DNA from 2 places in the Ilyobacter polytropus DSM 2926 genome. Region 1 is predicted to be linked to the other one. Evidence: riboswitches for the same ligand, from Rfam matches in the RefSeq annotation. Region 1 holds a riboswitch; the other holds the start of a gene.
The links. Region 1 has a riboswitch for lysine ahead of ILYOP_RS08580 (Na+/H+ antiporter NhaC family protein). Riboswitches for the same ligand answer to the same signal wherever they lie in the genome.
Positions count from the first base shown of each region.

Region 2: another riboswitch for lysine. It lies ahead of lysA (diaminopimelate decarboxylase); the one in region 1 lies ahead of ILYOP_RS08580 (Na+/H+ antiporter NhaC family protein).

Region 1 covers NC_014632.1:1,824,537-1,837,345, reverse strand. Annotated here, with positions in the region: gene ylqF (ribosome biogenesis GTPase YlqF) at 1-814, shown strand, start outside; gene ILYOP_RS08590 (NAD+ synthase) at 825-1,646, shown strand; gene folP (dihydropteroate synthase) at 1,660-2,874, shown strand; gene ILYOP_RS08580 (Na+/H+ antiporter NhaC family protein) at 2,929-4,659, opposite strand; lysine riboswitch at 4,839-5,016, opposite strand; gene ILYOP_RS08575 (NfeD family protein) at 5,220-5,624, shown strand; gene ILYOP_RS08570 (SPFH domain-containing protein) at 5,629-6,600, shown strand; gene ILYOP_RS08565 (DMT family transporter) at 6,666-7,571, opposite strand; gene ILYOP_RS08560 (helix-turn-helix domain-containing protein) at 7,916-8,614, opposite strand; gene ILYOP_RS08555 (hypothetical protein) at 8,785-8,991, shown strand; gene ILYOP_RS08550 (MBL fold metallo-hydrolase) at 9,144-9,920, shown strand; gene ILYOP_RS08545 (uracil-DNA glycosylase) at 9,926-10,507, shown strand; gene ILYOP_RS08540 (YebC/PmpR family DNA-binding transcriptional regulator) at 10,664-11,416, shown strand; gene ILYOP_RS08535 (proline--tRNA ligase) at 11,572-12,809, opposite strand, start outside.
Region 2 covers NC_014633.1:809,751-822,559, reverse strand. Annotated here, with positions in the region: gene ILYOP_RS13680 (glycosyltransferase family 2 protein) at 1-519, shown strand, start outside; gene ILYOP_RS13675 (glycosyltransferase family 4 protein) at 581-1,645, shown strand; gene ILYOP_RS13670 (class I SAM-dependent methyltransferase) at 1,734-2,480, shown strand; gene ILYOP_RS13665 (hypothetical protein) at 2,514-3,467, shown strand; gene ILYOP_RS13660 (chorismate synthase) at 3,637-4,326, shown strand; gene ILYOP_RS15575 (hypothetical protein) at 4,454-4,600, shown strand; gene ILYOP_RS15570 (hypothetical protein) at 4,636-4,782, shown strand; gene ILYOP_RS13655 (CoA-disulfide reductase) at 5,131-6,468, opposite strand; gene ILYOP_RS13650 (aminotransferase class V-fold PLP-dependent enzyme) at 6,688-7,839, shown strand; gene ILYOP_RS13645 (patatin-like phospholipase family protein) at 7,859-8,722, opposite strand; gene ILYOP_RS13640 (M20 metallopeptidase family protein) at 9,350-10,480, opposite strand; lysine riboswitch at 10,918-11,102, shown strand; gene lysA (diaminopimelate decarboxylase) at 11,210-12,511, shown strand; gene ILYOP_RS13630 (aspartate kinase) at 12,525-12,809, shown strand, end outside.

The DNA.
Region 1 (12,809 bases):
AGATATAGTTTTGGAAATTGTTGATGCTAGAATACCACTTTCTAGTAAAAATCCAGATATCGTAAAATTTGCTAAAAACAAAAAAAGAATAATTATTTTAAATAAAGCTGACCTTGTAAACAAAGAGGATTTGAAAGTATGGAAAGATTATTTTATAAAAAATAATTTTGCAGAAGAGGTTATAGAATTAAGTGCTGAAACAGGATTTAATGTAAAAAAACTCTTTGCAATAATTGAGAAATTGTCTAAAGAGAAAAAAGAAAAGATGATGAAAAAAGGTCTGAGAACAGTAAATACTAGACTTATGGTGGCAGGAATACCAAATGTCGGGAAGTCAAGGCTAATCAATAGAATAGTGGGTAAAAAAAGTACAGGGGTAGGTAATAAACCTGGATTTACAAGGGGTAAACAGTGGGTTAGAATAAAAGAGGGACTAGAGCTCTTGGATACTCCCGGGATACTTTGGCCTAAATTTGAAAATGATGAGGTAGGTTACAGCTTGGCAATAGCAGGAGCTATAAAAGATGAGGTAATTCCTGTGGAAGAGGTGGCATATAAACTAATAGAAAAGATGCTTTCACTTGGTATGAAAAATACCCTTAAAGAAAAGTATAAGCTTCATGAGGAAGATTTTGATGGGGTTCCTCAGGAAGTTCTTGAAAAAATCGGATATAGAATGAACATGCTGGTAAAAGGTGATAAAGTTAACCTTATACAGGCAGCACTTACAATTTTGAGAGATTATAGAAACTCAAAACTAGGTAAATTTGTTTTGGATAATGAGATGCTTCAAAAAGATATAATAGAAAATTAACGGGGGACGTATGGAAAAATTAAAACTCAATATGGAAACAGTAGAAAATGTATTGATTGATTTTATCAAAGAGGAAATAGGCAAGGCAGGATTTGAAAAAGTGGTACTAGGACTCTCAGGTGGAATAGATTCGGCACTGGTGGCGGCACTTGCAGCCAAGGCTTTAGGTCCTGAAAATGTATTAGGTGTAATGATGCCTTATAAAAGTTCTAGTAAAGAGAGTGTAGAACATGCCAAACTTCTAGTGGAAGCAACTGGAATAAAAACTGAGCTTATGGAAATAACTGATATGGTGGATGCTTATTTTGAAAAAAATCCTGATATGGATAATATGAGGAAGGGAAATAAGATGGCCAGAGAAAGAATGACAATTTTATATGACAGGTCTGCAAAGGAAAGAGCTCTTGTTTTGGGGACATCTAATAAAACCGAGATTTTACTTGGGTACAGCACACAATTTGGAGATTCGGCTTCTGCCATAAATCCTATAGGAGACCTCTACAAGACGCATGTATGGGAGCTTTCTGAAAGACTGGGAGTGCCTAAAGAGATAATAGCTAAAAAGCCAAGTGCCGACCTTTGGGAGGGTCAAAGTGACGAAAATGAACTTGGATTTTCTTATAATATGGCAGACAGGATACTCTATAGACTTATAGATGAAAGATATGAGAGAAGTGAACTTATAGAAGAAGGCTTCGAAGAGTGGATAGTAGATACTATAATAAGAAAGATAAAGCTTTCCCAATATAAAAGAAAACTTCCTTTGATAGCAAAAATATCAAGAAGAACTATAGGAAGAGAGTTCCGTTATCCTAGGGACTGGGGTATATAGAGAGGAGTTTTATATGAAAAATTATTATACCAGAGTAATAAATCTTGAAAATCTAGATGAAGCTAAACGTGAGCTTCAGGGTATAGGGGTTTACGATGGAGAACTAAGAGAGATGGCTGAAAAATCTGTCTTTAGAAATCTCAAAATAAAGAATCTAGATTCTAGAAGTGCCAATGCAATCAAGCAGATGACCTTGTCTGTGGGGGCTGATGCATCTGTTGCAAAGGAACTAGGAGAATTGAATATTGAGATGACAGACGTTGTAATTTCTGCAAATCTGTCACAATATAACAGACTCTATCATAAACTTTTTGAAAGTCGGATGAACCTTAAAAGGATAGCAGAAGAAATAAAAAATGTCCTTATAAAATACGATACTAAAATCACTCCTGTTGTAATAGGTGGAAAAGAGTTTGATTTTGCAAAGAAAAGCTATGTAATGGGGATACTCAACATAACTCCAGATTCCTTTTCTGACGGGGGGAAAAACACTTCTTTAGAAGAGGCTGTCAAAAACGCAAAGAAGATGGTGAAACATGGTGCTCATATAATTGATATAGGTGGTGAATCATCACGTCCTGGTGCAGAATATATTCCTGCAAATAAAGAGTTAGACAGAATTCTCCCTGTTTTAGAAAGACTCGTAAAGGAGATAGATGTACCGATATCTATTGACACCTATAAATCTGAAGTTGCCAAAGAGTGCCTTAAAAAAGGGGCGCATATAATAAATGATATAAGTGGACTAAGAAGCGATAGCGAGATGGCAAAAGTGATATCAGAATCAGGTGCATACTGTATATTAATGCATATGCAGGGAACACCTAAGACTATGCAGGTAAATCCTAAATATGATGATCTGATAGATGACCTTATATATGAACTTAAAAAAAGTATTGATATAGGTGAAAAAGCAGGTATTGAAAGTCAGAATATAATTTTAGATCCTGGAATTGGGTTTGGAAAAACATTTGATCACAATCTTGAGATTATAAACAGACTTGAAGAGTTTAAAACTCTTGGGAAGCCTATATTGGTGGGAGCATCTAGAAAAAAATTTATAGGGGATATTTTAGGATCTAAAGTAAATGAAAGACTAGAGGGAAGTCTGGCAGTAGCTGCAATATCTGCATCTAAAGGTGCCTCTATACTCAGAGTTCACGATGTGAAGGAAACAGCAAAGGTTCTAAAGGTAGCAGATGCAATCAAAAATACCAGGATAAAATAAACTTATTATTTAAATATAAAAATCCGCCTTGAAAGGCGGATTTTTATATTTATGTTATTGAATTACACTTTCAATTTCTGCCTCTGTTTGATCTACAGGTTTTCCTACAAATCTAACTAAGAGATAAACTGCCAGGACAGCAAGAGGTAAAATCATGCCGATAGGTAAGCCTAGTCCTGCAGGAAGGTATCCGAATACAAGAGAGATACCAGCAACAGCCAAAGCATAAACAAGCTGTGTTCTAACGTGCTCAAGGTGGTCACAACCAGCACCCATAGATGACATAATAGTGGTGTCAGATATAGGAGAGCAGTGATCCCCGAAGATTGCTCCTGTTAGAACAGCTCCTATAGAGGCAACAGTGAAGCTGTGAAGGTCTTCTGCAGCTAATCCTCCAGTAATTCCTATTGCATTCGCAAGAGGAATGGAAAGAGGCATTAAGATTCCCATGGTACCGTAAGAGGTTCCTGTAGCAAAGGCTATAAAGGAAGCCATAACGAATACAATACCTGGAAGCGCCTGTTTTGGTATAGTATCTGATAAAAGGGAGACAAGATATGTCGAAGTACCTAGGTCTTTTATAACAGAGCTAAGAGACCATGCTAAAAGTAATATCACACAAGTTATCATAAGAGGTTTCATTCCGTTTACCCATGTTTCCAAAGCCTCTCCTAATGAAAGGGTTCTTTTGGCAAGAGCCATGACTATAGCTACTATCGATGCAAACAGGGCAGCCTGGAAAAGAACCACCGATGCATCAGATGCTCCAAAGGTCTCTCTAATGGCATAAATAGAAAGTGGCGAAGCATTAACAGCAGTTAGAACATCTCCCTCGAGAGTTGATAAACCGTTGTAATAGAAACCTACAAAAGATGCTATAATTAATACCCCTATAGGTATAATAGCGCTATATATGGAATAAGTTATTCCTTCCTTAGGAGCAGATATATGATCATCAGCACTTACAGTTTTTGATTTAGAGTTGCTGCTGATACCATTTGCTCTTGCATTTTTTTCCGCTTTTAGCATAGGTCCAAAATCTCTAGACAGAAAAGAAGAAATAAATACAAATGCAAGCATAAGAATATTGTAAAATCTATAAGGTATAGTTTCTACGAAAACACTATACGCATTTATGTTTTCCATACCGATCATGGCGTATCCTTCTTTTATAACAGAGATCTCATAACCTATCCAAGTTGATATCAAGGCAAGTCCTGCTATAGGTGCAGCAGTGGCATCGATAATAAAGGCTAACCTCTCTCTTGAAACTTTCATTTTATCAGTTATAGGCCTCATAATAGGTCCTACAATAAGAGCGTTAGCATAGTCATCAAAGAATATAAAGATTCCCATCAGCCATGTGATAAGCTGGGCAGATACAGGTGATTTGGCCTTTTTTGCAAGAGCTTCTGCTACTGCTCTGGCTCCACCCATTTTTGAAATAAGTGCGATAAGACCACCTATTGTAAGCACTTGAAGTATTATACCTGCATTCCATGAGTCAGCCATTGAGTTAATAACTCTGCTTATAATATCTTGAAATCCATCTAAAAATCCACCAAGGACTCCGTTGTTCTGAACTCCCAATAGAAAGGCACCGGAATATATCCCGATGAAAAGTGATAAAATAACGTTTCTTGTAGTAAATGCCAGAATTATAGCCAAAACTGGCGGTAAAAGTGTAAGAATACCATAATGATCAGCATTTGCAGCTGCATCTCCAGCCATTGCTATGGCAGGAGCTAGTGAAAATAAAAGTAATGAAATACTAGATCTTTTCATAAAATCCTCCTAAAAAATAGTTTGAAACTTAATAAAATGTTGGAACAAGTTCTGTTTTCGATCAATAGCCCTATTTAAAACTCGTGCTTTCTACATATAATTTTCATTTTGCAAATTAAATATTGAAAAAATAAAAAAAAGGGCTGCCGAAATACATACGGCAACCTTGCAATCAACAAAATTCCGATAGCACTTCATCAGGTGAAAACTTAATGACAGTGTTATCAATATTATCGGTAACACCAGGATTGACAATGGGCTATAGTCTTTCCTTCGGCAGCCTTCCCTTTCTCTTACCTTCATTATCCTGCCCGGATTCCAGTAGATACTTTTGAACACTGCACCTCTATCTTAAAAATATTAAATTTAGCTTAATTATAACAAAAGGCAGTTCTAGTGTCAATCAAAAAAGTGAAAATCCATACAGAATAATGTAAAAAAATCTTTGGAAACAAAAGTTTTGACTTTAAATTGTATAAAAATAGTACAATATAATATTTATGTTTATCAAAAGGAAATGATCTTTAAAATACGAATTATAAGTAATAGGAGGGGTAAAAATGTATATATGGCTGATATTAACAGTAATATTTTTAATTTTGGAAGGTTACACCACAGCACTGATAAGTATATGGTTTGCTCTGGCAGCTGGTATTCTGACTCTAACTTCTGGCTATATTCCAGATATAATGAAGCAGTTTTATTTTTTTGTGGCTCTTTCGTTTGTCTTTATAATAGTTACCAGGCCACTCAGTAAGAAACTTCTTTCTAAGAGAAAAGAGAAGATAGAGAGCAGGATAATCGGTCAAACTGTAGAGATAAAAAAAGTTATCTCTTCTGGGGAGTATGAGACCTACTTAGACGGTAAACACTGGAAAGCAAAGTGTGATAGGGAGCTTCATATAGGAGATAAAGCCAGGGTTCTTAGAATCCAGGGAATAAAATTAATTTTGGAGAAGGAGTGATAAAATGTTTCAAATGCTTATATTTTTCTTATTTATACTGGTAATAGTTTTTCTTATAATATTCAACGTAAAAATAGTCCCTCAGTCAAAGGCCTATGTAATAGAGAGGCTAGGTGCGTATCTTACAACTTGGGAAACAGGACTGAATATTCTTATTCCTTTTTTGGATAGAATATCCAAAAGAGTATCCTTAAAGGAACAGGTAGTTGATTTTCCTCCTCAACCTGTAATAACGAAGGATAATGTAACAATCCAAATCGATTCTGTGGTGTATTACCAGATAACTGACCCGAAACTATATACCTATGGAGTAGAAAATCCTATTAATGCAATTGAAAATCTAACTGCTACAACACTTAGAAATATAATAGGAGAGATGGAGTTGGATACAACATTAACCTCTAGAGATACTATAAATACAAAGATGAGGGCGATTTTAGATGAGGCAACAGATCCCTGGGGAATAAAAGTCAACAGGGTGGAACTAAAGAACATCCTTCCTCCTGAAGAGATACAAGACGCCATGGAAAAGCAGATGAAGGCAGAAAGGGGAAGAAGAGAATCAATTTTGAGAGCAGAAGGTCAGAAAAAATCTGCAATCCTTGTGGCTGAAGGAGAAAAAGAAGCTGCCATACTGAGAGCAGAAGCCAAAAGAGAAGCCTATATAAGAGAAGCTGAAGGAAGAGCAGAGGCTATTCTCAAAACTCAAAAGGCCAAGGCAGAGGCGATAAAAATGCTTAATGCTGCCAATACAACTAAAGAGGTTCTTTCTCTAAAAGCTATGGAAACTTTTGAAAAAGTGGCAGACGGAAAATCTACAAAGATCATAATACCATCTGAACTTCAAAGTATTGCAAATATAGCAACAGCCTTTACTGAGATAACAAACACCAAAGAAGAAAATATAAACAAAGATACAGAAGAAAAAAAAGAGAATGAAGATAAGTATACTCAGGAAAAAAACAATAATTTATGATTTGAATAAGGCCTTCATACCCTGAAGGCCTTATTTTTAATTTTTTTTGATAAAGAAATTGAATATCAGAGGTCTGATTTTATAATTTTTGCTTTTCCTTTATAAAAGAATTTCCATTTTGTTTCAGCGGTAATTATAGCTAGAAATATTGAGATTCCACCGATTATCATTTTAGCTGTTATTATCTCCTTCAAAATTATAACTGAAAAGATAGTTCCGAAAAGAGCTTCGGTAGACAATATAATAGCTGTCTTTGTAGGTGTTGTATATTTTTGTGCTGTGGTCTGGATAAAAAAAGCTATCATGGTACCGAAAACCCCTATATAAATTACTGATAAGACACCATTTACAGGTACTGAATTAGGAAAAGTTTCTGTGAAAAAAGCCCCTATAAAGGATAAGATTGATGCAAACCACATCTGGGTAACAGAAAGCACTGTAGTATCCACCTTATGACTGTAAAATCCGGTAGAACTTATATGAAAGGCAAATAAAATTGCACACAGTAAAGACAGGGAATCTCCTATACCAAGAGTCAGATCTTTTTCTAGAGAGATAAAAGCTATGCCGCAGACACAAATAAAAGCTGCTGTGACAGAATAAATATCAGGTTTTTTTTTGGACATAAACCAATAAATAAAAGGAACTAAAATAACGTTGGTAGCTGTAAGAAACGCATTTTTTGAGGGAGTAGTAAACTGAAGTCCTATTGTCTGGGATGCAAAGGCTGTAAAAAGAAAAAAACCAACCACTGAACCTGCTATAATGTCTTTTTTGTTTATATATTTTAGTTTTTTTATAAATATAACACTCATTAAAATTGCAGCAATTCCAAATCTAATAGCCATTGTGGTAAAGGGAAGAAAACCACTATCTAATGACACCTGAGTGGCTGTGAATCCAGAACCCCATATAACAGCTACGAGAAGAAGGGCAATGTCTGCAAAGATACTGTTATGATTTTTATTCATTAAATCCTCCTAGAAACTTTTAATGTATATATTAAAAAAAATTGAACATAAAGTTCACAAACCATTGTAGTTCCTAATTTTTGAGAAGTCAATTTATTTCTTTAATAAAAAAATAACATTATCTATTGACAAAATATATTTAAGGTGATAGTCTTTTTATTAGGAATGGGATCAAGCTGGGATAACTGAGAGCCAGTATTCTGAAGTTACACTTTGTATTTTTATCGGAAAGCTCGCCTGTTAAAAGACAACATTATTTTACAAAAGCGAGTAAATAAAATAGGTATTCAAGACTGGATCAATTATCTCCTAAGAGGTAAGTCCGGTTTTGAATACCTGTTTTTTTATATATCACTCAATACTTTTATAACTTTTCCCACAGCTATCAGATTTTCTCCAGGTCCGATAAAAATAGGAGGATAATTTGGATTATCGCTCATAAGGGCAACATACTGGTTGGTCACCTTTATTCTTTTAACGTAAGCCTCATCATTTAATAAAAACGCTCCGATCTCTCCGTCTCTGATCTCAACATCCTTTCTACATATGATAACCGATCCATCTTTTATATTTGGTTCCATAGAATCACCCCAAACATTAACAGCAAAGACTTCCTGGGCATTTTTTATCCCTGGGATAGAGAGATAGTCTGTCACTTCTCCATCGTTTATAGCCCCTATACCTGCACTTATTCTTTCATACACGGGTATTCCCTTTATCAGAGGGAGACTTTCCTTTAGGTTGATATTTGCCTTTAAAGATTCTGCCGAAGTAAGCTCTTTTTTTAGTTTTGAAAGTTCCTTCATTATAATATCCGGTGTTCTTTCTAGGGCAGCAAGGTATTTCAGCGTTTCAGTTTCTTTTTCATTTAGCTGAAGCCCTTGTGATATTTTGTCTAAAACTTCTTCGCTGGGAGGATTTTTTACCTCTCCCCTCTCGATGGTGTTGAAATAGGACTGAGTTATTCCTATAGACTTTGCAAATTTATTCTGACTGTATCCCAAATTTTTTCTTCTGTCTTTAAGGAATTTTTTAAAATCCATATTCTCATCTCCTTATACATACTTATAGTTAAGTATAGTATTTTTACCTTTTATTTTCAAGTTTTTATCTTAGATTAGAGATAAAAAATACAAATCTATTGACAATCATAGATAAGGAAGCTATACTAGTTATATATAAATATAGATAACTTTTTGAGGTGGTGGGTGTTTTGAAAATCAGAATAAAAAATGAAAAATGGCTGGTATCTTTTAACACGATGATTTTAGAGTGTGATATTGAAAAAAATGATGATCTCTTTATAGTTACCTTTTCCCTTGAAAATAAAAGAATAAGATTAAAAACCCACTACCTTGATGAAACTTTTAAAACACTGGAAAAAATATTTAACAGGAGGAACAGCCATAACTACTGTTAGACTCATTGTGATTATAGGTATGCTGTATCTTTCAGAGATTGATTTTTCTAGAGTTTCACAGTTTGACAAAATAAAAATCTTAATATATAGTAAGTAGTAACCCTACTTGCTTTTTTTATTTTTTGAGTAGGAGTTTAGAGGGGAAAAATCATATGAAAATATCTATACTGGGAAGTGGTAGCTCTGGAAATGCTACCTTTCTAGAAGTTGACGGATTTAAATTTTTGGTGGATGCAGGTTTTAGCGGTAAGAAAATAAAAGAAAAACTTGAACTTATAGGAGAAAACATAGAGGAATTAGGAGCTCTGCTTATCACACATGAGCATTTAGACCATATATTGGGAGCTGGAGTTTTGTCTAGAAAATATAATATTCCTATATATATTACAGGTGAAAGTTACAAAGTCTGTGCAGAAAAATTGGGGAAGATCTCAGAAAATAACCTCAGGCTTGTAGACGGGGACTTCAGATTGATGGAAAGTGTGAAAGTAACTCCCTTTGATGTTATGCATGATGCAGAGAGAACCATAGGTTTTAAGATAGAAAATAGCCGTGGGAAAAAATTGGCTATTTCGACAGATATAGGATATATAAACAATATAGTGAGGGAACATTTTAAGGATGTAAACATAGTGGTGATAGAGTGCAACTATGACTATCAGATGCTTATGAGCTGCTCCTATCCTTGGGACTTAAAGGCTAGGGTCAAGGGAAGAAACGGCCATCTGTCAAATACAGATGCAGCCAAGTTTATAGGGGATATAAATCATCCTGGACTTGAAAAAGTCTATCTTGCTCATGTGAGTCGGGACAGTAATAGCTATGAAACGGCTATAAATACTGTGAGAGATGAACTTAAGAGGCAGTGTATAGAGGTTGAGATTGAGATAGCATATCAGGAAAAGAACACAAATATATTTAAGGTATAGTGGTGATGAAATTGGAGATTAGAGAGTTGTGGGAAGAGCTAAAGTTTGATCTAGGCGGAATGAAGATGCCGAAATTAGACGGAGTCAAAGACAGAAAACTTCTTTTAGGAGGAGGGAACACAAAGGGGGATATTCTATTTATAGGGGATGACCCAGACCTTTTTGAAGATGAGAACATGAGAGTACTTCCAGGAACAAGTGGAGAATTTTTTATAAAGCTTTGCGATCTGGCAGATTTATCGCCTGAAAAATACTATATAACAAATATTTCCAAGTGTATACTAAAATGGAGAGAGCTTTCTGAAGAGGAAAAAAAAGTTATGAAGGAGTATCTGGATATGCAGATAGCTCTTATAAAACCAAAAATAATAGTGGCATTAGGACCAGAGGTAGTAACGGTGCTTCTCAATGAGGAATCGAATATATCAGATATGAGAGGTAAAGTCTATAACTGGGAGGGGAATATAAAAGTCATTCCAACCTATGATCCGGGATATGTAAAACGTGTGAGGGGTCTTGACGGGAAAAAAGCTAGACCTGCTGTGGAATTTTGGAATGATCTGAAAATGATAAAAACTGAGATTTAAAAACCAGTCCTGTACACACGGGACTTTTTGTCTATTAAAAAATAATTTTTGATAATATGAAGCTAGAAAGACAAATAAGTTTTCGCTAAGTTGAAAAATAAAAAATGATGTGATAAAATATTTAGTGAATTTTAAATAAAATTGGGAGGTATTATCGTGGCAGGACATAGTAAATGGTCGAACATAAAGCATAGAAAAGGTGCTCAGGATAAAAAAAGAGCCAAATTATTCACAAAACTTGGAAAAGAACTTACAATATCAGCAAAAGAAGGGGGAGGAGATATAAACTTCAACCCTAGACTTAGACTGGCTTTAGAAAAAGCAAGATCAGGAAATATGCCAAAGGATAATATAGATAGAGCCATAAAAAAAGGTACCGGAGAACTTGAAGGAGTTGAGTACGTAGAGATAAGATATGAAGGATACGGTCCATCAGGAACTGCCTTTATAGTTGACGTAGTTACTGACAACAAAAACAGATCAGCATCTTCAGTGAGATCTACTTTTTCCAAAAGAGGAGGAAATCTAGGATCTGACGGAGCTGTAGCATGGATGTTTAATAAAAACGGACTTATAGAAATACCTGCTGAGGGAATAGATGAAGAAGAACTTATGATGACTGCATTAGAAGCAGGAGCAGAGGATGTAAAGCTTGAAGATGAGACCTTTGAAGTGATTACAGACCCGGCAGATTTTCAGACTGTATTAGATTCTCTTGTAGAAGCTGGCTATAAGTATGAGGAAGCAGAGGTAACTATGATTCCTGAAAACAAAGTGGAGATAACAGATGAAGATACAGCGAAAAAAGTTTTTGGTCTTTTTGAAGCCTTAGAAGACATCGATGATGTAGATGACGTTTACTCAAACTTTGACATTCCAGATGAGATAATGGAAAAAATAATGGGATAAATCTAAAAAATACCTGTATTTTACAGGTATTTTTATTTTTATGGATATTATGAAAATTAATATTTTTTCGGAATTTCCTATGCTATTTCTCGGGATATCTGAAAAATATAGAATAAAAAAAGAGACGGTTTAAGACCGTCTCATGTTTTTATATATTAATATTTTTTCATAAGCTCTTTTATTGTAGTTACAACTTCTTCTGATTTAACATCTAAAGTTTCACCGGTTTTTCTTATTTTAATCTCTATTATACCTTCTGCGGCCTGTTTTCCAGAAACAACTTTGAAAGGGAATCCTATAAGGTCTGCATCTTTAAATTTAAACCCGGGTCTTTCATTTCTATCGTCTAACACTGTGTCTATTCCAGCTTCTAGAAGTTCGGTATAGATTTTTTCTCCAAGAGCGACCTGATCTTTGTTTTTCATGTTTGCAGGAACTACATCTACAACATACGGAGCTATTGCCGATGGCCAGATTATTCCGTTTTCGTCGTAGTTTTGTTCTATGGCAGCTGCAGTTGTCCTAGAGACCCCTATACCATAGCAACCCATCATCATTACATTGCTTTTTCCATTTACATCAAGGAAAGTTGCTTTCATAGATTCTGAGTATTTTGTCCCTAGCTTGAATACGTGTCCAGTTTCGATACCTCTAGCACTGCTTAAAGTACCGGAACATCTAGGACATCCCTCATCTTTTTTTACAGTTCTGATATCTCCTATGATATCAGCCTCGTAATCTCTTCCGTAGTTTACGTTGATGTAGTGGGTGTCCATTTTGTTTCCGCCAGCTGTGTGATTAACTATCTTAAGTACAGTCTCATCAGCAACGAGAAAAATATTATCAGCATCTAAATTATATGGTCCCATGTACCCTTTTTTCAGATTGAGATCTTCAAGTTCAGAATCTGTAAGCATAAGCAATTCACTTGCATTAAGAAGGTTTTTCAGCTTAACTTCATTTATTTCATAGTCCCCTCTCATAAGAACCATATACACCTTTTCAGAACCTATATCTTTAAACATTATAGCCTTTACAGTCTGAGATGTCTCAATCCCGAGATGCTCTGCTATATCTTCTATTTTTGAGATGTTTGGAGTATCCAAAAGCTCTGCCTGCAGTAATTCCTTCTCATATTCAGGAATAAAAGCTACACTTTCAGCTTTTTCAAGGTTTGCAGCATATCCACATGAGTCACAGTAGATTATCTCATCTTCACCAGATTCTGCAAGAACATGGAATTCCTGAGAACCAGATCCACCGATAGCACCTGAATCTGCTTCTACAGACCTAAATTTTAGTCCGCATCTTTCAAATATTCTAGTATAAGCTGCCTTCATATTTTCAAATTCATTATCAAGACACTCTTCAGATGCGTGGAAAGAATAGGCAT
Region 2 (12,809 bases), on a different replicon from region 1:
GATAAAGGGATATCAGATGCTTTTAATAAAGGTGCTAAATTAGCCAACGGAGACTATGTTATTTTTTTAAATTCTGGAGATTATTTTTATGAGAAAAATATATTAAAAGATTTATTTCAGAATTGCAAAGAGGACTTTGATATTGTTACAGGGAAAGTTAAAATAATAGGTAAAAATAAGCAGATGCCTAAAAATGTAAAGACATCAATGATGAAAGGTATGCCTGCTCACCAGGCAACATTTATTTCAAAAGGCATATATAAAAAAATAAAATATGATTTAACTTATAAAATAAGAATGGATTACGATTATTTTTTAAATGTTTTAAGAAATAAAACAAATTTAAAGATTAAATTTATTGAAAAAAAAGTCTCTTTTTATGGGATTGATGGGATATCGAGTAATAATTATTTTAATTTTCATAAAGAAGGCTTTAAAATTTCTAAAAAATATAATGTTAAGTATAATTATTCTCATTTATTTAAAGATACAATTAAGTTTATTTTGGGGTTTAATTAAAATAATGTTAGTAAAAACTATTGAAATTTTAAGAATATTTAACATTCAGGAGTTTAATTAAATGAAGATAGCAATAGATTGTAGGATGTATAGTCAATCGGGGATAGGAACTTATTTAAGAGAAATACTGCCTTATATTTTAAAAGAAAAATATGAATTTTTATTAATAGGTGACATGTATAAAATTGGTCATTTAGAATATGAAAATATAGAGATACTCCACTGCAAAATACCGATTTTTTCTGTTAAAGAAGCTATCGGATTTCCAGTTAAAAAAATAAATGAGTGTGATAAATTCTATACTCCTAACTACAATATTCCCTGGGGTATAAAAATCCCTATATTTTCAACAATTCATGACGTAGTTTTTTTAGATATGCCTGAGATAATAAATAGTTATATAGGTTTTAAAATCAGAAAATTATTTTTGAAAAGAGCTGTTAAAATATCTGAAGTAATTTTTACAGTGTCAAATTTTTCTAAAAGTCGTATAGAAAAATATTTTGGTATAGAAAAGAAAAAAAATGTGACTGGAAATGGTATATCAAATCATATTATAGAACATAAGCATCAAATCTATGATAAGAATTATAACGAAGATTACATAATTTTTGTTGGAAACTTCAAAAAAAATAAAGGCTTAAAAATTTTATTAGATGCTTTTGAAATAGCCAAAAAAAATGGATACAATAAAAAGTTAATTATAGTTGGAAGTTTAGAAAATTTTAGAACCAAAGATGATGTCATATTAAATTATATTAAAAAATTTAGTAGAGGTGATGTCATATTTACAGGGTATGTTAATGATGAAAAATTAAGAGAGATGATTTCAAATGCTTTTGCTTTAGTACAACCTTCTCTCTATGAGGGGTTTGGAATTCCGCCATTGGAAGCCTTGTTTTTAGGGACAGAAGCCATTGTATCAGATATTGAAGTTTTTAAGGAAGTTTATTCAGATTTACCTGTAAGGTATTTTAAAACAGAAGATTCTAAAAATTTAGCTGAAGTGCTTATCAAATTAAAACGGGAATCAAGAGATCTATATGAGATGAGGGAGTTTATACTAAGAAAATTTTCATATGAAAAAATAGCTCAAATAATAATAAATGATTTAGGTAAACACTAATATATTGTATAAAAATGAAATTTTTATGTGAGTAAAGTACTATTTATGCACAATGAAATGCTGTCAAAAATATGGGAGGTTAAGATGCGTGATTTATAAAAAAGTTATTACAGGTTCAACAAGTCGATTGACCATGGTTGACCATACTGAAACATATGGGAGACATCACCTTGATAAATTTATGCAATATATTAACGTTGATAAGTGTATCGATATTGGATGTGGAGGCGGAGCAGACCTTTCTATTGTTAAAAAATATCACAATAGTGCCAAACTTTATGGGATTGACTTTGGGCTTTGGAATAATACCAAGTTACAATCACTAGGAGTTGAACCAATAGCATTGGATATTGAGAAAGATAAATTACCATTTGAAGATGATTCAATTGATATAGTCATTGCTAATCAAGTATTTGAGCATACAAAAGAAATCTTTTGGATAAATCATGAAATATTTAGATGCTTAAAGCGGGATGGTTTCTTGTTTCTTGGAGTACCAAATGTTTTATCATTACACAATCGGATACTAATGTTATTTGGTTTTCATCCAACATGTAATAAGTCTACTTCTGCACATATAAGAGTTTTTTCAAAAAGAGATGTGAAATCTTTTTATAAAAATATTGGAAATGAATTCTGTACTGTTGAAAAAATATATGGGGCACAATTCTATCCGTTTCCTAAATCTATTGCTAGATTACTTGCTAATATTTTTCCAAACTTAGCGGTTAGTTCATTTTATGTGATAAGAAAAAAACATCAATATAAAGGAGAATTCCTTGAGTGGCCTAAACATGCATCTCTTGAAACGAATTATTTCATAGGAAGTTATTAAAATGAATTAAAAAATGATTAATTAGGGGAAAAAATGAAAGTAAAATCATTAATAAAAAAAATATATAATATTTATGATAAAAAGAAATTAAAAAGATACAAGATTTTTGATAATTTTTATTATAAAAAAATAAATGATAAAGAGATAAAAAAGATTTTGATATACTTTCCGTTTTATGAATTTATGCATTTTGGAGATCATATTTTTTTTGAACCATTAGGACATTTTCTAACTGAAAATGGATTTGAAGTAAAAATATTTCCTATAAATAATATGAAATTTTACTTTGAAAAGCTCAGCTATAATTTGGGAAAAGAGTCAGATTTGGAAGAGTTTGATTTAATAATTACAAGGATTGAATTTATATCAAAGCTAAAAAAAATAAAAAATAATATTTTATATATTGATACTTCATGGCCTGGGATTGATAAGCCATTGTCACTGGATTTAGTAAGTAAAACATCTGATTTATTAGGGATAAAACTAAAAACAACAACATATATTCCTAGATTAATTAATTTGGTGTCTGAAAATGAAATTAGGAACAGGTTTAATATATTAAAAGATCACCAATATGTTTTATTTAATAATTATTTGGATTCTGGAAAGTTTAGAATTAAAAAAAAACATTATATCAAACTTGAAAATTATGTAAAAAATCTGAGCTTGGAAAAGAATTTGAAGATAATTCATACGGGGAGTATGAGTGATAAAAAAAATGATAGAAAGGCATATGATTATATAGACATCGATCTTAGAGGGAGAACAAGTGTAGAGGATATATTTTTTATATCCCAACTTAGCAATGTAAAATATTACGTTGGTTTTGATGCTTTTATAATGCACATATTTTTTTCTTTAGAAAAAAAATGTTATGTTCTATTTAGAGGTAGATTTACAAAAAAATCAGAAATGTTTATAAAAAAGTATGTAAATCCGTCCTTTCACTACGAAAAAGATAAATGTAATATAATAGAATACATCTAGTTAAAATACTTTAGAAACAGAAGTCAGAAGATAAGGTTCTGGCTTCTGTTTTATTTTTTAGTAAAAGTTCTTAGAGCTTTAAATTTGTGGGCTTCATTATCCTTTCAAAAGCTTTGGTTTTGTTGTATAATGCCTTGAAAAAACTATTTAAAATTACAGGAGGGCAAAGATGTTGTTTGGAGAGAGATTCAGAATAAACATAACGGAAAATTTCGATGGGGTAGATCTAGTCGTTTCTGGAGTTCCTGGTGGGATAGATATCACTGCCGTGGACTTTGGCAAAGACCTAGCCAGAAGAGAGATGGAAGGAGTCACACTAGACCCTGAGGAAGAGATAGATGTGGTTTCAGGGATAATAGATGAAAAAACCACAGGTGAGGATATCAAGTTTGAATACAAAAAGGGTGATATATTCTCTGCAGTAATTTTAGCCGGAGTACTTGCAAAGAAGTTAGTTAAGGGGAGTATAGAAGGAAAAACCATTGATATAGGCGGTATAAGCACCAATGAAAAGAACAGTGAGTATATAAAAATAGGAATTCAAAAAATGATAATGACCAAAGATTCTTTTGGAGGAACTGTAGAATGTTCTCTTCCTGCAGAAGTGGATATGAACCTCATAAAGGCAGATCTTTCCAAACTCCTTTTTTCAACTGTTTTAGAAATAGAGGCTATTCAATTTGGCATGGGAATAAAATCTACCAAGGTGACAGCTCTGACTGCACAATCATATCCAAACCGTGTTCAGGTTACTTTTTCTCCCAATAAAGAGCTGAAATATCCATGTATTGCAGCGGTAATGGACGTATTTATTGAAGCCGCATCGGCAATTGTAATAGCTGAGAAGTCAATAAATTAGATGTTTACGGTCAAACCATTTATTTTATATATAGTTTTTTAAAATAATATATATTTTGTAAATTTAAATTGGCGTGCTATACTCTTTACATAAGAAGAAATAAAAAAATTTTAAGGAGGTAGCCGCCATGAAAAATAATGACGACTTGAAAAGAATTCATGAATATCTGTCTCTTCTAGAGAAAGAGAAGTACAAAGTTATGGAAAACAATATAGACTGGGATAAACTTTATGAAAGTGAAGATTCATACGAGGATATAGTTTTTAACTTTTAGTATAACGCTCTGATTGTGAAAAGGGAGGAAAATTTATGAAAAAGAACATGGATTATGAAAAGTTTTGTGAGTATATGTCTTATGTTGAAAAGAATAAATATGAAGTTTTAAAAACCAATGTTGATTGGGATAAATTATATGAAAAGGAAGATTCCTACGAAGACATAGTTTTTAATTTCTAATTCTTAAAATTTAAGAAATAGAAAGTACTGGGAAGGGAAGTGGACATCTCTTGTGTTTGGAAAATCAAATTTTATAATTTAAGACTCTCTGAAGAATACATTCAGTGGGTCTTTTTTTATTTCTAATTTTATTGAAAAACAAGAAAAATAATTGAGATTTATGCCACTTGTCCTATTCTTTACAAAAGAGATAAGGTATACTTGATTTATAAACAATAAGTATTTTCATAATCAGAACTCCCCCGTTCTGAACCCTCCCTAAAAGCTCACTTAGATTTTGATCTAAGTGAGCTTTTTCTATAAAAAAAAGACACCCTTAAAGGGTGTCTTAAACTATAAAATTTATTCTTACTTGGCTGCATTCCCTGCAATATTAAGGGCATCCCAGGTTCTTGCGAAAGGTGGTGCATAGCATAGATCAAGCATACCTAGATCCTCTGTGGTCATTTTATTATGTATAGCGGCAGCAATGACATCTATACGAAGGACCGCTCCTTTTTTTCCAACTATCTGTCCTCCCAGGATTACTTTAGAATCTTTTTCATATATCAACTTAATATATATATTTTCCTGTCCTGGATAATAATTAGTCTGATTTTTATCCTTTATAAATACAACACCGTAGTTTATATTCATATTCTTGGCATCAGTTTCGGATATTCCAGTTCTTCCTGCCTCTAAGTTCAGGACTTTTACAGCTGCAGATCCTAGAGTTCCAAAGAAACTACTGTTTTTTCCAGCAAGATTTTCTCCTACCACTCTTCCGATTTTATTTGCAGTAGTTGCAAGGGGGATGTAGACATTTTCATTTTTTACCCTGTGGGGTACTGTGGCACAGTCTCCGGCAGAATAGATATCTTCAATGCTTGATCTTCCCTGTTTGTCGATGATAATGGCACCGTTTTTTAGCATTTCTATCCCGGTTTCTTTTATAAAAGCTGTATTCGGTCTTATACCAGTTGCGATGATTATTATGTCTGCCTCATAGATTCCTTTATCGGTTATGACAGCTTTTACTTGTTTTTCTCCCTTTAACTCTTTTACAGTTTCACCAAGGTGAAGGCTGATATTTTGATAAGAAAGAATCTCATTCTCCATAATATCGGTGATCTCTTTATCAAAACTCTCAGGAAGCACCCTGTTATCCAGCTGAATAACTCTGACATTTTTGCCGAGATGGTGCATAGCCTCTATAGCCTCTATACCTATATAACCAGCACCTATTATCACAATATTCTTATTTTCCTCCCTAGAGACAGCATCCTTTAGGTCCACCCCGTCCTGAAACTCTTTCAGTGTGAATACATTTTCAAGTTTTACATTTTTGATAGGTGGTATTATAGCACTGGCCCCTGTAGCGATCATAAGCTTATCATAAGAATCTTCAAAAATTTCACCATTTACCAGCTTTTTAATTTTAATTTTTTTATTGATGTGGTCTACTGATAAGACCTCGTGTTTTATTTGCACATCAATTCCTGATTCTCTGAATTTTTCTATGGATCTAGCCATCATATTGTTGGTGCTTTGGAAAAATCCCCCTATATAATAGGGAAGTCCGCAGGCACCCCATGAAATAACGTCAGTTTTTTCATATACGGTAATTTCAGCATCTTTAAGTGTTCTTTTGGCTTTGGAAGCGGCACTCATACCTGCAGCCACTCCTCCTATAATTATAATTTTCATGAAAAAAACCTCCAAATTTTTATATGTTTTGATGTTATAATAAGTTAATTGATTAATTATAGTTACTTTTCCTTGACGAAAATAGACGAATCCATAAAAATAGTTAATTTAATTAAAGTAGAAACATAAAAAATATTCTACTTTTTCTGAAAAGTTCCTTTAAACTTTGTATGATATATTTATTATATCACCAAAACAAAAAATAATGAGGTGAAAAAAATGTCTTATTTTGATAATGCAGCCACTAGTTACCCCAAACCTGATGAGGTGTACAGTGTCTTAATAGAAACTATGAGAAATAAAGGCGGGAATCCAGGAAGGGGAAGCCACAGGATGGCTATAGAGGCCTTTAGGGCAGTCTATGAAACAAGGGTAAAGCTGGCAAAACTCTTTAATATAGATGATCCACTTAGAATAGCCTTTACACAAAACGCAACTATGAGTCTGAATTTTGCAATAAAGGGAGTCCTTGAAAAGGGTGATCACGTGATAACCACTTCCTTAGAGCACAATTCTGTACTAAGACCTCTATTCTCAATGGAAGAACAGAAAAAAATAGATCTAACAATAGTAGAGGCAGATTACCAGGGACTAATATCCCTTGATGATATAGAAAAATCCATCCAGGAAAATACAAAGGCCATAGTTATAACCCATGCTTCAAACTTGACAGGAACCATAATTCCCATAGAAAAAATAGGAGAAATAGCAAAAAAACACGGAATTCTCCTTATAGTGGATGCCTCCCAGAGTGCTGGGATCTTAGAAATAGATGTAAATAAGATGAATATAGATATTCTGTGTTTCACAGGGCATAAGTCACTTTTTGGACCTCAGGGAACAGGGGGTATATACCTTAGAAAAGGCGTAGAGATAAAGCCACTTATGGAAGGGGGCTCTGGGAGTCATTCGAAACTCAAGAGACAGCCTCAAGAGATGCCTGACCTTTTGGAATGCGGGACATTAAATGCTCCTGGAATTGCAGCCCTCGGAGCAGGAGTGGACTTTATACTGAAAACAGGGATGGAAAATATAAGAAAACATGAGGATGAGATCACTGAGGTCTTTATAAAAGGAGTGAAAGGTATAGAGGGAGTCAGGGTATACGGACCGGAAACAGGAAAAAGGACACCTGTGGTTGCTCTCAATATAGGGGATATAGATCCGGCAGAATTAAGTGCCATATTAGACGAAGAATATGACATAGCTGTGAGGCCTGGAATGCACTGTGCCCCCCTTGCACACAAATCTATAGGAACATATGAAACTGGGGCCGTGAGGTTTTCTTTTGGATATTTCAACACGTCAAAAGAAATAACAGAGGCAATAACAGCTGTAAAAGAGATATCAGATTTTTACAGAGACAAATAATAAAAACCCCCTTTTGATTTCAGATCAATGAGGGGGTTTTTAAAAATTTTTCTAATCTTTCACATTCCTCTATACCCTTATTATAACCTGCTTTATAAAAAAGTCTCAATTTTACCTTGTCCTGCTCAATTACAGATAAGGGCATGCTTTCCGGCCTTATAACAAAAGCTATATTTTCTTTTTCCAAAAGATCGAGAAAGTAAAGGGTGCCGTTATAGGCTATATATCTTTTTTTCAGGGCCTCGGCCACCTTTGGATGGGAATGGTACCAGAGCTTGGATATGTTGAGATACCAGCTGGGTTCATCTTCGTATCCTTTTGGGTGACAGAGTATGACAATAAGTTTTTTGTTGCCGTCGTCTAAGGCTTTTTTTATAGGAATTGCATCGGCTATACCTCCGTCTAGATACTCTTCACCTCCTATTTTCACAGTGTCTGTGAGGAAGGGATAAGAGCATGATGACTTTAATATTCGGTTAAAGTATTTTTGAGGATATCCATTCTTTTCAAAATATGCAGGTTTACCAGTGTTGCAATTTGTGCTGACACAGATAAATTTTTTTGTACTTTCAAAAAATTTGTCATAATCCACTGGGTACTTGTTTTTTCCCATGAAGTTTATAAGGAAGTCAGAGTTTAAAAGGGAATCACCCTTGAAAATTCTCTTATAGTCAAGGAGTCTTGGGTCGTAGATATAGTCCATGAACATCTTAAAGGTTCTTTCTTTTTGTCCGGTAATATATGAAACACCGTTGTATGCTCCCATGGAAACCCCTATAATATAGGGAATATCAATTCCTTTTTCTATGAAAGCATCCAAAACCCCACTGGTGAATATTCCTCTCATCCCTCCGCCTTCTAAGACAAGGGCTGTATTTTTCATAAAAGATCACCTCACAATAAGTTACAGTCTCTTTTTATTTAAACTGTGACTTTTTCCAGATTACTTATACTACATCCTATATAATAATTTTCTGCAAGAGTTGAGAAGCTCCTTTAAAATTTTCAAATAGATTGATTAACCTTAGACCTTTATTTTAAATTAAAATATTGAATTTACAAGAAGTCGTTACTTTTCTCTTGAAAGAAAAGTAACCAAAAGTTCAAGCCTGTGAAAAATCAGCTAAATAACCTTGAAAATCCAAGAAAAACTCGAAACTCGCTACGCTCAGACAGTCGATTTTTTCTAAGGATTTCACTGCGGTTATTCTTAACGCTGATTTTGTCAATGGCAGAAGAAAAAAGATCGAAAACCTCTCGCAAAAGAACTCGTATCTAGTTTTCGTCTTAACTCTGTGAAACTTTCTCTTTTTCTCTGTGCCCTCTGTGGTCAAAAGGTTTTCTTCTTATTCGTGTTAATTTTTCTGCCTTTTATCGGTTTTCATTCGTGACAAAATAATTTTGACTTTAATATTCTTGTAAAGTCAGTAATTTATAAGAATTCCTTCAGAGTAGTAACTTAAATTAATAAAAAAAGAGACTGTCATGAAGAACAGTCTCTCATAAATAATTATATAGCCTCTAAAGCTGTGAGTATATTTATATAATGCTCAATACCCTTTAAAAGAATCTTTTCATCAAAGTTGAAGCTGCAGCTGTGGAGAGGATAGTCAAATCCAAGCTCTCTGTTTCTACTTCCTAGGAAATAAAATACCCCTGGTATTTTTTCCTGATAGTAGGAGAAGTCCTCTGCAAGCATAACAGGATCGGTTTCTTCTATGTGAACCTTTTCTGCTACCTTTTTGTAGAGAGCCTTGTCGTTTATTACCGGCGGATAGTAAGGTTCTAGATTGACATCAATCTCCACGTCAAAAGATTCCTCTAATCCCTTTGAAATCTGAAGGATTCTTTTCTTGATTATTCCAAAGGTCTCCTTTGAAAAGGTTCTCACTGTACCCTCTATATGTGTTTTTTCAGCCACGATATTTCTAGCACTTCCCCCCCTTATCTTACCAAAGGAGATAACGGCAGTCTCAAGAGGAGATATACTCCTTGAGATAATTGACTGACAAGATGATAAAAATTTAGAAGCCACAAGGATTGAGTCGATGGCGTTATGAGGCATACCACCGTGACCGCCTTCTCCTTTAATTATTACATCTATTTCCCCAGACTGAGCCATAAAAGGACCTGCCTTAGAAGCGATGATTCCTTCGTCTAATGTAGGGAAGAGGTGGATACCAAATATTCCCTTTACGTTATATTTTTCAAATATTCCACTTTCAGTTATTATCTTGGCTCCTCCGGGCCCCTCTTCAGCAGGCTGGAAGATCAAAAGAATGTTTTTCTTGATATTTTCAGTTTTTGACAAGACTTTGGCCAGTCCTAAAAGCATGGCCATATGACCGTCATGACCGCAGGCATGCATTTTACCAGGATGTTTTGATGAATACTCTACATCGTTCTCCTCTTCTGCTTCTAGGGCATCCATATCTGCCCTGAAGGCGTATGTTTCATCTGAACCGGCATCGATGTAGACATAGACACCAGTTTTGGCGATGGTGAAAGGATGCAGCCCAAACTCTTTTAATTTTTCCCCTATATAAGCACAGGTTTTATACTCCTCTAACCCAAGCTCAGGTATCTGGTGAAGCTCTCGTCTATAGGTCTTTATCTGGTTTCCCAAATCTTTTAAATCCATGGTTTCCCCCTTATTTCAATAAAAAACGGACGTATATAATTTTAAATTCTGTTTATTTGGCCTATCACCTCTTAAATTTCAATAGAAATTTTTATGTAATTTTTTTAAAAAAATGAAAGACTCTTATAATTCTTAAATATTAACAGATTTTCCAGAAAAAGGAAAGATAGTAAGGGAAAAAAACTATAGTTTTTTATGAAAAAGTTATTTTTTCGAACATAACTGCGTGTAACTATATCCCAGTGATTACAGTACCTAAAGATATTTCATTTGTTTTGTATATCTCTATAATATATCCTGTGAATTTTTAAAAAAAGTATAAGTGTTGTAAAATAAAACAAATCAACTTATAGATTGATCATTACTTGATTATAATGATGTTTTATTGGAGGTCTATAAAGTAGTTTGTTTAAAAAAGAAACTGAGAATTAAATTAGAATAAAGATAGAGGTTGCAGATGATCATTAGTAGGAAAATAGAGGGCCGGCCAGCTCAGTGAAGTTTTCTAAAAGGGAGATCTGCCGAAATTCATTCTCTGTGCCGGGAGAGTGGGTTGGGGCATCGGAAAATATCCGTTGTACTGTCGTTGTCTATACCAAGACAATGGAGTGCTATCTTACCGTAACTATAATTTTTTATTATTATTTAGTTGGTAGGATTGTGCCCTGCCAACTTTTTTTGTTTATAAAATTTTAATATAAAAATGGAGATTTTTTAAGGGGGAAATGTATGAGACTTTTTGGTTCTATGGAGATCAAAGACAACCAGCTTTATATAGGCGGGATAAGCTCTAAAGAGCTTGTGGAAAAGCACGGGTCACCTTTGTATGTGATGGACGAGGCTCTTATCAGCAAAAATATGGAGACATTCAAGGCGGCTTTTAAATCAGACAGGTTTCAGACTGAGGTTGTCTACGCATCTAAGGCTTTTCTCACTACTGGGATGTGTCAGATCGTAGACAGGCACGGACTTAGCATGGATGTTGTTTCAGGGGGAGAGCTTTTTACAGTAAAAAGTGCAGGTTTTCCTATGGAAAAAGTACACATGCATGGAAACAACAAGACTTGGGAAGAGCTTGAGATGTGCCTAGACTACGGTATCGGAGAGATAATCGTAGACAACAGAGATGAGCTCGATAAGTTAGAAAGAGTATGCAGAGAAAAGGGAAAGAAAATAAACGTTCTTTTGAGAGTGAACCCAGGTATAGAGGCTCACACTCATGAATATATACAGACTTCTACTTATTCTTCAAAGTTTGGAGAATCTATATTTGATGAAAATATAAAGGATATAATCAAAAAATTTATTGCGGCTGAGCATGTGGAACTAAAAGGATTTCACTGTCATATAGGGTCTCAGATATTTGACGAGAAGCCTTTCTTTGCAGCTATGGACACTATGTTAAAATTCATAAAGCAGATGAAGGATGAGGCCGGTCTTGATACAACAGTATTAAACCTCGGGGGAGGTTTCGGAGTGTATTATTTTGACGGAGATGACGCAGTGGACTTTGAAAAATTCTGCAAAGAGATGATAAAAGACCTAGAATCAAAACTAGACGAATATGAGATAGATTTAGATAAGGTAATAATAGAACCGGGAAGAAGTATAGTGGCAAATGCAGGAACCACTCTCTATACAGTAGGTGGAACCAAGGTAACTTACAGCGGTAAAAAATATGTCTTTGTAGATGGGGGAATGACAGACAACATAAGACCTGCTCTTTATCAGGCTGAGTATGAGGGTGTCATTGCCAACAGAATAAATGAAAAAACAGAGGATCTGGTAACAGTAGCTGGGAAATGCTGTGAATCAGGAGACCTTCTTCTAAGAGATGTATATCTTCAGGAAGCAAAAGAGGGAGATATACTTGCAATCAGTACCACAGGGGCCTATAATTATAGCATGGCAAGTAACTACAACAGAATAAGAAAACCTGCTGTGGTTTTTGTAAAAGACGGAGAAAGTAAGGTAGCTGTAAAAAGGGAGAGCTATGAGGATCTTATAAGAAACGATCTCAAGCTTTATTAGGGGGGAATAAAAATTGAGAATAGTACAAAAATACGGGGGAACATCAGTAGGGACAATCGAAAAGATAAAGGCCATAGCAGAGCACCTCATAAAGGTAAGGAAAGAGGGAAATGAGGTAGTAGTAGTAGTATCAGCAATGGGTAAAATGACAGATGAGCTGATAAAAAAGGCCAATGAGATCACAAACAGACCTGACAGGCGTGAGCTAGATATGCTCATGTCCACAGGAGAACAGCAGACAATCGCCTTGCTGTCTATGGCTCTAAAGAATATGGGTCATGAAGCTGTATCTCTTACA